Siphonobacter curvatus: one gene and its partner. Each later gene encodes a partner of the first gene's protein in a complex. Links are inferred from orthologs where the notes say so. Each region holds a gene or a part of one and is shown on either strand. Other genes may lie near its edges. The genes, in order: pheT and pheS.

Evidence for each region.
Region 2: the proteins of pheT (region 1) and pheS are in contact, whole or in part, in a crystal structure (PDB 6P24), measured with the Escherichia coli proteins. The link is inferred for Siphonobacter curvatus from one-to-one orthologs.

Annotation. Positions count from the first base shown.
Region 1 is NZ_PTRA01000001.1:630,158-636,851, forward strand. The notes cover bases 1,070-4,157. They hold pheT (phenylalanine--tRNA ligase subunit beta), read left to right. Parts: upstream 1,070-1,442; coding sequence 1,443-3,872; downstream 3,873-4,157. Other genes in these bases: C5O19_RS02585 (class I SAM-dependent methyltransferase), read right to left, coding at 1,070-1,264; C5O19_RS02595 (hypothetical protein), read left to right, coding at 3,932-4,157. Also shown: C5O19_RS02580 (tetratricopeptide repeat protein), read right to left, coding at 1-299; more of C5O19_RS02585, read right to left, coding at 650-1,069; more of C5O19_RS02595, read left to right, coding at 4,158-4,291; cell division protein ZapA, read left to right, coding at 4,580-4,861; rny (ribonuclease Y), read left to right, coding at 4,953-6,524; C5O19_RS02610 (hypothetical protein), read right to left, coding at 6,598-6,694.
Region 2 is NZ_PTRA01000001.1:1,148,623-1,155,202, reverse strand. What follows is about bases 1,914-4,887. They hold pheS (phenylalanine--tRNA ligase subunit alpha), read left to right. Parts: upstream 1,914-2,861; coding sequence 2,862-3,914; downstream 3,915-4,887. Other genes in these bases: C5O19_RS04600 (GNAT family N-acetyltransferase), read right to left, coding at 4,804-4,887; C5O19_RS04605 (C40 family peptidase), read right to left, coding at 3,985-4,509; C5O19_RS04615 (LytR/AlgR family response regulator transcription factor), read right to left, coding at 2,303-2,689; C5O19_RS04620 (porin family protein), read left to right, coding at 1,914-2,201. Also shown: DNA repair protein RadA, read right to left, coding at 1-1,347; more of C5O19_RS04620, read left to right, coding at 1,509-1,913; more of C5O19_RS04600, read right to left, coding at 4,888-5,250; C5O19_RS04595 (glycine--tRNA ligase), read right to left, coding at 5,320-6,580.

The DNA of each region.
Region 1 (6,694 bases):
TCGTAATCCGTGAGTTTATCGATCGTGTAGGTGGCGTTCTCGGCCGTACGGATACGATTGCCACTCAGCGTGTAGCTTACGGTGCTAGACTTTTCGTTGGTATAAAACCGTAGTCGCCGATCTTCAAAAACAAAAACGATATTGGACTTATCGACTTCAGCATCACTCATCATTTGGTACCCGTTGCGGTATTCGACCCGTTTCGCTACCCAAACACCTTTGAGCTTCTCTTTATCAATATCCTGAGCCAGTAAAGACTGGGAAAACAAAAAAATCAACAACAAACAAAACGGTTTCATGGCAGTCGTTTTGGATCTATCTTAAGGTCGTGAGCTGGAAAATGTTTTCGCTGCTCCGGTCAGGCCATACCAGCCAATGGCCGAAAATGAACGACTCCAGGGACTTCGACAAATATAGTTTTTTCAATTAACGAAAATTAACGTAATCTGATGAAGAATTACCCGGCATTCAACCGCCTTTACTAAAATCCGTTTCCTTGGGGAGAAGAAAGGACGGTCAAGGACAGTATGAGCAAATAAACGTTTGTACCAGTCTTTTTATACCACAAACTAGAAGAAAAAAAGCATAGAATGGTACAAAAAGATTATACAGTGGGGCAAGATACGACATAAGCCGGGCTTTTTGGGCATCAAAAATGACATTTCCAGTAGTAGAAGGTGCCCAGTCGCGTTGGAATCCGGTATGGAATCAGCACGGTAGAAAAGCCAGCCTGAGCTAGTAATTCCGGCCAGTGACCCGCCGGGCCTAGTCCGTTCTGGGTCGGGTCGATCCAGTGGACGAGGCGTCCCAGTACCCGTTGCATCGGGCCTTGGGAAGGCCCCCAGTCTCCCAGCCAGAATGTACCGCCGGGCTGAAGAATTCGCCGGATTTCCCGAAAGTAAAACAGCGATTCTTCGACTGAAAAATGCTCAAAAACCCAGGTGCTCGTTACGGTACCAAACCGCCCGGCCGCGTAGGGCAGAGGACCTGAAGCGTAGTAATCAACAGGTACGGATTTTCGGCGACTCACGCGAACCATGTACGGGTCGGTATCCAGTCCCCGAATGCTTTGTTGCGGGTTAATCTGCTGTAACTGTTGGAGGAAATTGCCCGTACCACAACCAAAATCCAATAAGGGCTGATGGGCGTCAATATGTTCGATGAGATAGGAACGAATCTTACGTTCGGGTACGCCTAGCCACAGGGCCCACTCGTACGCGGGCGTCAGGAATGAATAACCAAGGGCAGGGTGGGGGTTGGACATACAAAATCAGAGAAAAGCAGGGGCTTAAAACTCGGCATGGAAAACAAAAGAGAAACGTACTTTTTGATGAATTTAAGCGAATTCTAATAATCCTTCTGTTCCCTTTTTCAAATTAGTTATTTTTGCAAATCGGTCTGGCTGTAAAGGACCTTTTCCAAGTGATTGTACCCGAAGTACTATGAATATTTCCCTTAATTGGCTCAAACAATACATTTCCCTGACCGAGTCGCCCGAAGAATTAGATCAGTTACTGACGGGCTGTGGCCTTGAAGTGGAAGAAATCGAACGCATTGATTCCGTACCGGGTGGTTTGCAGGGCGTGGTGATTGGCGAAGTATTGACGTGTGAGCCGTTTACCGTCAAAGAAAAACAATTACACCTCACCACCGTCGACATTGGAACGGGCGAACCCACGACCATCGTTTGCGGAGCTGCGAACGTCGCCGCGGGTCAACGCGTGGTCGTCGCTACAGTAGGAGCCACCATTTATCCGACGAATGGCGAACCGTTTACCATCGGTAAGCGTAAAGTGTACGGTCACCCTTCTGAAGGGATGATTTGTGCTGAAGACGAGCTGGGTCTGGGTACCAGCCACGCGGGAATCATGGTACTCACCACCGATCTCCCCAACGGCACGCCCGCGGCTACTTACTTCAAACTGGAACCGGATTACCGCATTGTGATTGGCCTGACGCCCAACCGGGCCGATGCCGCTTCGCACATTGGCGTAGCCCGCGACCTGAAAGCACTCTTACATCGAGATATTAAGCTGCCTTTTGCGGATAACTTTTACGCCGCCAACAATCAGCATCCGATTGACGTAGTGGTGGAAAATACCGAAGCTTGTCCACGGTTCTGTGGGGTTACGATTGACGGGGTGAAAGTGGCGGAATCGCCCGACTGGCTCAAGCAATCGCTGCTGGCCATTGGTCTGCGGCCCATCAACAACATTGTCGATGTAACCAACTTCATCTGCCACGAGCTGGGTCAGCCGATGCACGCCTACGACTGGCACGAACTGGCCGGACAGAAAATCGTGGTGAAAACCATGCCGGAAGGAACGAAATTCGTGACGCTCGACGGAATCGAACGGACGCTTTCCAGCGAAGACCTGATGATCTGCGATGCTGAAAAACCCGTAGGCATTGCGGGCGTATTTGGTGGTCAGGAATCGGGCATCAAGGAAACGACGACGCGTGTTTTTTTGGAAGTAGCGTACTTCTCACCGGACTGGGTACGGAGATCATCCATGCGACATGGCCTGAAAACGGACGCCAGTTTCCGATTTGAACGCGGTACGGACCCCAATTTCAAGCTGTATACCCTCAAGCGGGCGGCACTGCTCATGCAGGAACTGGCCGGCGGAAAGATTACGAGTGAAATTACGGATACGCATCCGGCTCAGTTCAAACCCGCTCAGGTGCTGATGAGCTACCGGAATATTGACCGCCTGATCGGACAAAAAATTCCGCATGAGCAAATCCACCAGATTCTGACGGATCTGGATATTAAAGTCTGGAATGGTACGGAAGAAGGCTTCACGGCTTCGATTCCGGCTTATCGCGTGGATGTGACGCGGGAAGCTGACGTGATTGAAGAAATCCTGCGGATTTACGGATTGAATAATATCGGCTTGTCGGCTCATCTACGGACCGACTATCTGGCGAAGTTCCCCGAGCCCTCTAAAGACAGAGAACGCGTTCCGTTCAAAATTTCTCAGTTGCTGGCCGGAGCTGGTTTTCAGGAGATTTTCACCAATTCATTGACGAAACCGGCCTACGCGGCCAGTATAAAAGATAGTCTGCCTGGTGAAGATGTCGAGATTCTGAATAAATTGAGCGAAGATTTGGGTGTGATGCGGCAAAGTATGCTATTCTCCGGCCTGGAAGCTCTGGCCCATAACGTCAATCGGCGTCAACGGGATCTGAAGTTTTTCGAGTTTGGGAAAACGTATCACAAGATGCAGCCTCACCAATACGTCGAGAAACCGCACCTGGCTCTGTATCTAACCGGAAACATCGTTTCGGAAAGCTGGCAGCAGAAAAGTCGGCCCGTAGCTTTCCACGATCTGGCTAGTACGGTGAACCGGATTTTCAAAAAAATGGGTGTGAAAGGCCTGACTACGCAGGAAGTAGAAGCCGGAAACGTCTGGGCGTATGGTTTGCAATACCTCAAAGGAAAACAAGTGCTGGCTACCATCGGTTTAGTACGCAGCGATCTGACCAAGCTGACGGATCTGAAACAGGCGGTATTCTTCGCTGATCTGGATTGGGCTGCTTTGCTGGATCACTACACCACGGAAGTGACGTTCCAGGAGATTTCGAAATTCCCCGAAGTACGCCGTGATTTGTCGCTGGTACTGGATAAAACTGTTAGCTTTAAAGAGATTCAGGAAGTTGCTTTCAAGTACGAGAAAAACCTCCTGCAGAGTCTAAACGTATTTGATATTTACGAAGGACCGAATCTGGGCGAAGGTAAGAAGTCATACTCAGTAAGTTTCACTCTGCTGGATGCTTCGCAAACGCTGACGGATAGTCAAATCGACAAAACCATGAATCGGCTGATGCTTGGTTTTGAAAAAGAATTAGAAGCTGTCATTCGAAAATAAGTTTCAGGGTACGGGAAGCGATTTCCGTACCTCCAAATGCTAAACGTACCATACCCTTGATGAATCCCCTGGATACCTCCCGCTCGGCGGATGAACTGGAAGAACGTCTGCGTGCCAAAGGCCAGCATCTGGAACTAAAGATACGCACGCTCATTTCCCAGATGGAGCAAATGAATATGATCTTGCAGGACAAGCAACGGGAGCTGGAAGGCTTACATTCGTTGTTGAAGGAGCGGGATGAAATCATCAAAAAGCAGAAAACGGAGCTTTCGGACTTACGGAAACGCAGTGAGCAAAAAGGCCGGATGAGCCGGGTTGCTCTGGATTCACTGAACCCGGATAATCCCGAAGCGTTGCGTATTCAGGTTGATCATTTCATCCAGGAAGTGGACAAGGCCATTAAAAAATTATCGGAATAGCGTTCCACAAGGAATTGCTGTACCAAAGAAAAGTGAAGCAAAACCAGAGGGTGTAAAGGTAAAAATGAACCGATGGCTAGGGCGAAAATAGGATTAAAGCCTATAATTTATTGCGAAAAGCCAATCATTCGGAATGAATAGCCTGCACAACATTTGCATAATTTCACTTTTAAGTACTAAACTTGTAAAAGTTTAGATTGTAATACAGGCCATCTGACCGGCTCAACCGCCGATTAAAAGACCGAAGAAAATGCAGTTAGAGCGATAATAAGCCATAACTACTTTTGCATGGGAACGAATCGTACCATCCACATACAGCTTGCTGGCACGCAATACGAAATGACGATTCCGAAAGAAGATGAACTCTACATTCGGGAAGCGGCTAAACTATTGAATCAGCAAATGCAGCAATTACTCGAGAAGGAAAATGTTCACAGCATGCACGAGCGGATGACGCGTGTGATGCTTTTTTGCATGGTTACTAATCTGAAGCTCAATGCCTTACAGCATCAGGCTTTTGCTCAGCTCGAAATGATGGATGAATTAGTCAATCCGGTACTGCGGAATTGATTGATACACTAGAGATCCCTGTTTTTCTTCACTTTTAACGGTCTCCGGCAGAGGGCTGTTTGGTTTCACTATTATTTAACCATACAGACAAATGCAGGATAGTAGTATTCTATTGTATTTGCTCGATACCCTCATTACAGCGGGAATAGTATTCTTTATTACCCGGATATTCTTAGGGAAAGCGATTAAAAATCGGGAAGCAGAGGCCGAAGTAAGAGCCGTCGACATTATTAAAAACGCCGAAGAAAAAGCGGAAAACCTCAAAAATCAGCGGATTCTTGAAGCGAAAGAAAATTTTCTTAAACGCCGGGCTGAATTTGAGGAAGAAACCAATAAGCGGAAACGTGTTCTTCAGGAAAATGAGGCGAAACTGAAGGATTTTGAGCGTCAGATCAATCAGCAACGTGAACAGGCGAAACGCAAGGAAGACGAACTGGAAAAGCAGCGGCAGCAGTTAGCCCAGCAGCAGGAGTCAGCAAAACGGAAAGTGGATGAGGCCGAGAAAGCCCGCACCAGTGCCGTTTCCCAGCTCGAAAAAATCGCCGGTCTGACCGCCGACGAAGCTCGTCAGCAACTGGTCGATAACCTGAAAGCCGAAGCGGAAACGCGGGCCTCCAGCTACGTAAAAAACATCGTAGAAGAAGCCAAGCTGACGGCAACGAAAGAAGCGAAGAAGATCGTTATTGAAACCATCCAGCGGACGGCAGCCGAACAGGCCATCGAAAACTGCGTCTCGGTTTTCAATATCGAATCGGACGATATCAAAGGTAAAATTATTGGACGTGAAGGACGGAATATCCGGACGTTGGAATCGGCTGTGGGCGTGGAAATCATCGTAGATGATACGCCGGATGCTATTGTGATTTCGGGTTTTGACCCCGTACGTCGTGAAATCGCCCGTTTGTCGCTCCATCGACTGGTACAGGATGGTCGGATTCACCCGGCTCGTATCGAAGAGGTGGTAGCTAAAACGCGAAAGAATATCGAAGACGAAATCGTCGAAATCGGTGAACGTACGGTCATTGACCTGGGTATTCACGGCTTGCACCCGGAACTGATCAAGATGGTAGGTCGGATGCGTTTCCGCTCTTCCTACGGTCAGAATCTGCTTCAACATTCTCGCGAAGTAGCCAAGTTGTGTGCAACGATGGCTTCCGAACTTGGGTTGAATGCGAAGCTGGCTAAGCGGGCAGGTCTGCTGCACGATATTGGTAAAGTGTGGCACGAAGAGCCGGAATTACCGCACGCCATTCTGGGTATGGAAATGGCCCAGAAGTACAAGGAGCACCCGGAAGTTTGCAACGCCATTGGAGCTCACCACGATGAAATTGAGATGACCAGTATGATTTCCCCCATCGTGCAGGTATGCGACGCCATCAGTGGTTCGCGTCCCGGGGCCCGTCGGGAAATGATGGAAAGCTACATTCAGCGTTTAAAAGACTTGGAAGCTCTGGCCCTCAACTTCAACGGCGTAGATAAGTGTTACGCCATTCAGGCCGGTCGTGAACTTCGCGTCATCGTGGATTCGGATAACGTATCGGATGAGAAAGCGGGTCAGCTGAGCTACGATATTTCACAGAAAATTGAGAAAGAAATGCAGTATCCCGGTCAGATTAAAGTGACGGTAATTCGGGAAATGCGTTCCGTAGCTTACGCAAAATAAGCAAGTCTATACAAGCAAAAACCCCGCTGATTGATACCAGCGGGGTTTTTGCTTGTATAGGCGAAGCGGCTACTTATCTTCGCTTGTCTTTCACCCGTTTTTGTTCAAACTGGAATGAAAGGGCTTGGTTACGGGCTGGATAAGTGATTTCGTAGAAGTGAGCCGCCCGA
Region 2 (6,580 bases), 520 kb from region 1 along the record:
GAGTTTAGAGGCCGTTCGTACCCGGATTTTGTACTGATCCAGGTCGAGTCCTTTGGCGTTGTAGCGGGAAACCCAGATCTCCTTAAAGCCCAGTTTTTCAGCCTCCGCAATCCGATTTTCAATTCGGTTTACGGCCCGTACTTCGCCTCCCAACCCTACCTCCGCCGCAAAGCAGACTGAAGCCGGAATCGCAATATCCTCGTACGAAGAAACCAGCGAAGCACAGACGGCCAAATCAATAGCCGGATCTTCCACTTTCAGACCTCCGGCAATATTCAGGAAAACATCCTGAGCCCCCAGTCGAAAACCACCGCGTTTCTCCAGAACGGCCAGCAACATATTCAGCCGTTTCGCGTCGAAGCCCGTACTACTACGTTGGGGCGTTCCGTAGGTGGCAATGGATACCAATGACTGAATTTCAATCAGCAAGGGCCGATTTCCTTCCAGCATGGTACCAATCGTGATACCACTCAGGGCGTCCTCCCGCTGGGAAATCAGAATTTCCGAAGGGTTACTTACCTGTCGTAACCCACTCCCCTGCATTTCGTAGATGCCCAACTCGGAGGTACTGCCAAAGCGATTCTTGGTCGTTCGCAAAATCCGGTAGGCCAAATGGCGATCGCCTTCAAATTGCAGTACCGTGTCCACCATGTGTTCCAGAACCTTGGGTCCGGCCAGATTCCCGTCTTTGGTAATGTGACCAATCATAAATACGGGCGTTCCGGACTCTTTCGCGAATTTCATCAGCTCCGCCGTACACTCGCGTACCTGCGATACACTCCCTGCTCCGGATTCGACCAGATTGGATTGCAGGGTTTGAATGGAATCAATGACCAATAAATCGGGTTCGAAATTTTCGATCTGCTTGAATATATTCTGCGTGGACGTTTCCGTGAGAATGAAGCAGTTGGCGGAATTCGTCCCCAATCGTTCAGCCCGCATTTTAATCTGTTGATCCGATTCCTCACCCGAAACGTAGAGTACCCGAATGCCCGGTAGATTCAGAGCAATTTGCAGCATCAGGGTGGATTTCCCAATCCCCGGTTCGCCCCCAATCAGTACCAGTGAGCCAGGAACGATCCCTCCGCCCAGTACGCGGTTTAGCTCAGCATCCGGGGTCAATACCCGGGGTTGTTCGCTGTAATCAATTTCGGTAATGGCTTTAGGACGAGCGGCAATATTCGGTCCCGCTGAAGCAGGTCGCCAGCGGCCTTTTTCGGGTTCCGACTTCTGGATGATCTCCTCGACCATCGTATTCCATTCCCCACAGGAAGGACACCTTCCCAGCCATTTGGGCGACTGGTACCCACAATTCTGACAGAAATAAGAGGTTTTTACTTTCGCCATTGAGATGTAAACGGGCAGTTTTTAGCTTTCTGCCGATTAGTAATTTACGCTAGAAAACGTTCAAAAACAAGGATACAGAAAAGGTTTCGGACCATTTCTATAACAAAACACCGGTGGTACAGCGTTTTACCATAGTTCTTCAACGTATTACCATTATATCCATGAAAAAGTACTTATTACTATGCAGCTTTCTCTGTCTGTCGGCTGCTTCAACCTTCGCCCAAAGCGACAAACCCTGGTTTCAACTGGGAATTAAAGCAGGAACGAATTTAGCCCAACTTAAAACGGGCAACTTTGTAGCCAATGGTAGCTATAGTGGATCCACGCTCCGGGAAAATCTCAAACAAAGCCTAGATACCCGTACTGGTTTTGTAGGTGGTATTTATATGCGTTTTGGACGAACGCTCTATATACAGCCCGAGGTACTGTATACAGGTAAAGGAGGTTCGTATTTGGTACAACCCATCGATGCCAATGGACAAGCGGTAGGCAGTCCTACGCAGGTAAAGGTAAAAACCGAGAACATTGATGTGCCCGTATTGCTGGGATTGAAATTTGGTCCGCTTCGGGTAAATGCGGGTCCAGTAGCTTCTTTTCTGATCGGCTCGAATGAGAGTATCAAAGAAGCCATTACCAAGTATACCCAAGGTAGTGTGAGCGATACGTTTAATCAGGCTGCCTGGGGTTACCAGCTCGGTGGTGGCCTGGATATTGGTAACTTCTCGCTAGACGTTCGTTACGAAGACAGTCTTTCTAATGTTCGGTTTGTAAATATCAGTACGCCCAACGGTAGCGATCCTTTCAAACAGAAATCGAAAAACTGGCAAGTGACTTTGGGCATGAAAGTATTTTAGTTTAGAATGTAGTACTATTCTACAGTAACGCAAAGAGCCGCTAACTAGTTAGCGGCTCTTTGCGTTACTGTACTATTTGAGTGTCAATCAGTAAAATATACTTAATGACTCAAGTACTGCCTCATATAGGCCGCGAACTGATGTTTGCGACGTCGGGCAATGGAAATAATTTGACCGTCTTTCATCCATACACAGTCTTCGCCTTTCACGTCATATCGCTGTACGTAGGCTAGGTTGATAAGGTACGATTTATGAATCCGGAAGAATGAACTGCTTTCGGTCATGAGTTTTTCATAGTCCCGTAAGGTTTTCGAAACCATGATACGTTTGCCGTTACTGCAATAAAACAGCGTATAGTTTCCATCTCCCTGGATCAGAATAATATCCTGCATAGGAAGGTGTTGAACGCGGCGATCAAAGACGGGTAGCGTACCCTCGGGTACAGTCCAGTTTTTCGAAGTAAATTCTAGAGAAGGGGTTGGATACATGGTATTAGCATTAGGAATAAAACGTAACTCAAGTACAAAACAAAGGTGTAAAAAATTAAGTATAAAACACCAGTAAAATATACTCTATTTTTAAAATTAGGTATTTGTACGTATTACCCGAAAAACAAAAATTCTCTGGCTATTCAAACCAGCAAAAAGTTATTTTTGTGACATGATAGAGCAAGTCAACGAAATTCGCCAGCAAATCACGGCGTATACTATTGATACTAAGGAACAACTAGAAAATTTCCGGATAGCCTACGTTGGCCGTAAAGGAGCCGTAGCAGGTTTGTTTGAATTACTGAAAACGGTTCCTGCGGAAGAGCGTCGGGCCATGGGGCAGGAACTCAATTCCCTGAAAGATTTAGCTCAGGAGACCTTCCAAGCTGCCCAGGAACGTCTGGAAAATTCTCAAAGTCAACAGGTTACACCTGATGTAGATTTAACCCTACCCACGATTCCAAACGAGACGGGTAGTCTGCACCCCCTTACGTTGATTCGTCAACGTATTGTCGAAATTTTTGAACGTTTGGGTTTCAACGTAGCCGATGGACCAGAGATCGAAGAAGACTGGTATAACTTTACGGCTCTGAACTTTCCCGAGAACCACCCGGCTCGTGAAATGCAGGATACGTTTTTCATCGAGAAAAACGGTCCCGGTAAGGATATTCTGCTGCACACGCACACCTCCAATATCCAGGTTCGGCTGATGGAAACGCAGCAGCCACCCTTACGCAGCATTATGCCCGGTCGCGTGTATCGCAATGAAGCCATTTCGGCCCGTGCTCACTGCTTTTTCCATCAAATCGAAGGCTTGTACATTGATGAGAATGTGAGCTTCAAGGATTTGAAGGATACCTTATATCAGTTTGCCCAGGAGCTGTTTGGTTCGGAGGTACAGGTTCGTTTCCGTCCCTCGTACTTTCCTTTCACCGAGCCCAGTGCAGAAATGGATATTTCCTGCGAAATGCACCGCCCCGGTGGTTGCCGGATTTGCGGCGGAACGCAGAATCAGTGTAAAGGAACGGGTTGGGTAGAAATTCTTGGTTCGGGTATGGTTGATCCGAACGTACTGGAAAATTGCGGTATCGATTCCAAGAAATACACAGGATTTGCCTTCGGCATGGGTATCGAGCGGATCGCGAACTTGAAATACCGCGTTCGGGATTTGCGACTGTATTCCGAAAATGACGTTCGTTTCCTGCGTCAGTTCGAACAGGCCTAACCAATACGTACCTAAGCAAAAAGGCGATCGTTTTCGAAACGATCGCCTTTTTTATGGCTGTATACACTAGTTACGATTCAGAAGGAAGAAAATCCAGTACGCCAATAACCCGGCGAAGTCCCGAAAAACGAGTTTGGTAGTACTTTTCCTGATCAAGCCAGTCAAAACGAACGCCGCCATTGTAAGCCGAGTGGATGAAACGAATCTTTCCGTCTTTTACCTCCGATACAATACCTACGTGTCCAATTCGGTTACTGTGCGAGTTTCCACCTTTGAAGAAAATCAGATCACCGGGCTGGCAATCTTTCTTGGCGACTTCGTGCCCTAATGATTTCATGGAAGCACTGGAATGAGGGAGTAACATTCCAAAGTTTTTGAAGCAAAACCGGACGAATCCGCTGCAATCAAAACCCCCTTTCGTAGTACCACCCGACCGATACCGAATGTGCAAATGCTGTTCGGCAAAGTCCAGAACGTCGTTGGTATAACGCTCCAGTCGGGTGCTTTTGGGTTCCTGTTCAACCGCCGCTCGTTGGGCAAAAGATACATTCAGGAAGCAGGTAAAAAAACCTGCTAGAAGAACTTTTCTTAGCATAAAATTCGGTTTGTTGTCACAATGAGGTTCTTAAAGATAGGCAGAATGGCTGGTACGAAAAAGGCCTTTCGGATGTCCGAAAGGCCTGACTACGGGTTATTCTAAGGTATTCCTTTTTTTATTTAACATTAGTATCGCTGACGTTCAGAGGCTTACCAAAAACTGCCTCAAGCGAATATTGAGAGTAAATTTTTCACTATTTTTTTTATTTTTTTCTCATTTTTTTCTCAAAATTCCTCAAAATCTAAGAATACTAGCTAAAAATGGCTTACTATAAAAACCTGTGCCAGAACATTATAAGTCTTTACCAAAGCACACGCTCAAGCTATCCTCACCATCATAGCCGTAGTTAGGAATTTGCTCGTAACCCGTACGTCGATACAGTTCAATCGCTTCGGGTTGCCGAACGCCCGTTTCCAGTATAACGCGACGGTAACCCAGGCGACGAGCTTCTTCCTCCAACGTTTCCAACAGTCGCCGGGATACTCCCTGCCGACGGTAATTATCCAATACAAACATTCGTTTGATTTCAACTACCTCCGGAACATAAGGTCGTAGGGCTCCACACCCTACCGCTTTTCCTTCGATGCGGGCAATGACAAAGGCTGAACCCGGAGCTTCGGCGGAATGATATTCATTCGCCGGAAAATCGGGGTAGCGACGTTGTAGTTCTTGTACTGCTTCCGCTAGTAAAAACTGAGCATCGGCCGACTGTACGGATTCAACGTGTACAACAATCATTTTTTCTGATTTACGACAGAGCCCGTATTCCTGCGTTGAAGAATACGGGCTCTGTCTCACTAAACTCGATTATAAATTTTCTAAAACCCGCTCCAGCGATACGGCGTGACCGATTTTTGCTTTCAGATCGGCGATTGCAATACGCTCCTGCTCGGTTGAGTCGCGGTGACGAATGGTGACCGTATTGTCTTCCAGCGTTTGGTAATCCACGGCAATACAGAACGGCGTACCAATCAGATCCTGACGGGTATAGCGTTTTCCGATACTGTCGCGTTCTTCGTAGAATACGTTGAAATCGTACTTCAACTGATTCTGAATTTCGCGGGCTTTCTCGGGTAGGCCGTCTTTTTTCACCAGGGGTAATACCGCAGCTTTGATGGGAGCCACAGCCGGGTGCAGTTTCAGGTAGGTACGGGTTTTACCGTCTTCGCTGGTTTCTTCCGTATACGCATTGCACAGTACGGCCAGGAACAGACGATCGGCTCCAACCGACGTTTCAACTACGTATGGAATGTAATTTCCGTACGGCTTGCCGTCTTCGTTGAGGTCGTTGTCGAAGTACTGCTGTTTTTTCTTTGAAAGCTCCTGATGGCTCTTCAAATCGAAATCCGTACGGGAGTGAATACCTTCCATTTCCCGGAAGCCGAAAGGAAACTTAAACTCAATATCCACGGCGGCATTGGCGTAGTGAGCCAGCTTGTCGTGGGGTTTGAAACGAAGCTTACTGGCTGGAATTCCCAGGGCCTGGTGGAATTTCATCCGAGTCTCTTTCCACTTGTCGTACCATTCCATTTCGGTACCGGGGCGGCAGAAGAATTGCATTTCCATCTGCTCAAACTCCCGCATCCGGAAGGTAAACTGACGAGCTACGATCTCGTTCCGGAAGGCTTTCCCAATTTGGGCAATACCGAAGGGAACTTTCATCCGACCCGTTTTCTGTACGTTCAGGAAGTTCACAAAAATACCCTGAGCCGTTTCCGGACGCAGGTAAATCAAACTGGCATCGTCAGATACGGCTCCAACCTGGGTCGAGAACATCAGGTTGAACTGGCGTACTTCCGTCCAATTATCGGTACCAGAAACCGGGCAAACAATACCTTCGGAGATGATCAGTTCGCGTACGCCTTCCAGATCGTTGGCGTCCAGCAGACGACCCATGCGGTTCAGCAAGGTTTCACCGCGTTCAGGATGACCGTTGTTGGCGTATTCTTCGGCTTTTGCTTCGAGCAATTGATCGGCCCGGTACCGTTTTTTGGAGTCTTTGTTGTCGATCATGGGATCGTTGAACGAATCCACGTGACCGGAAGCTTTCCAGGTAAGCGGATGCATG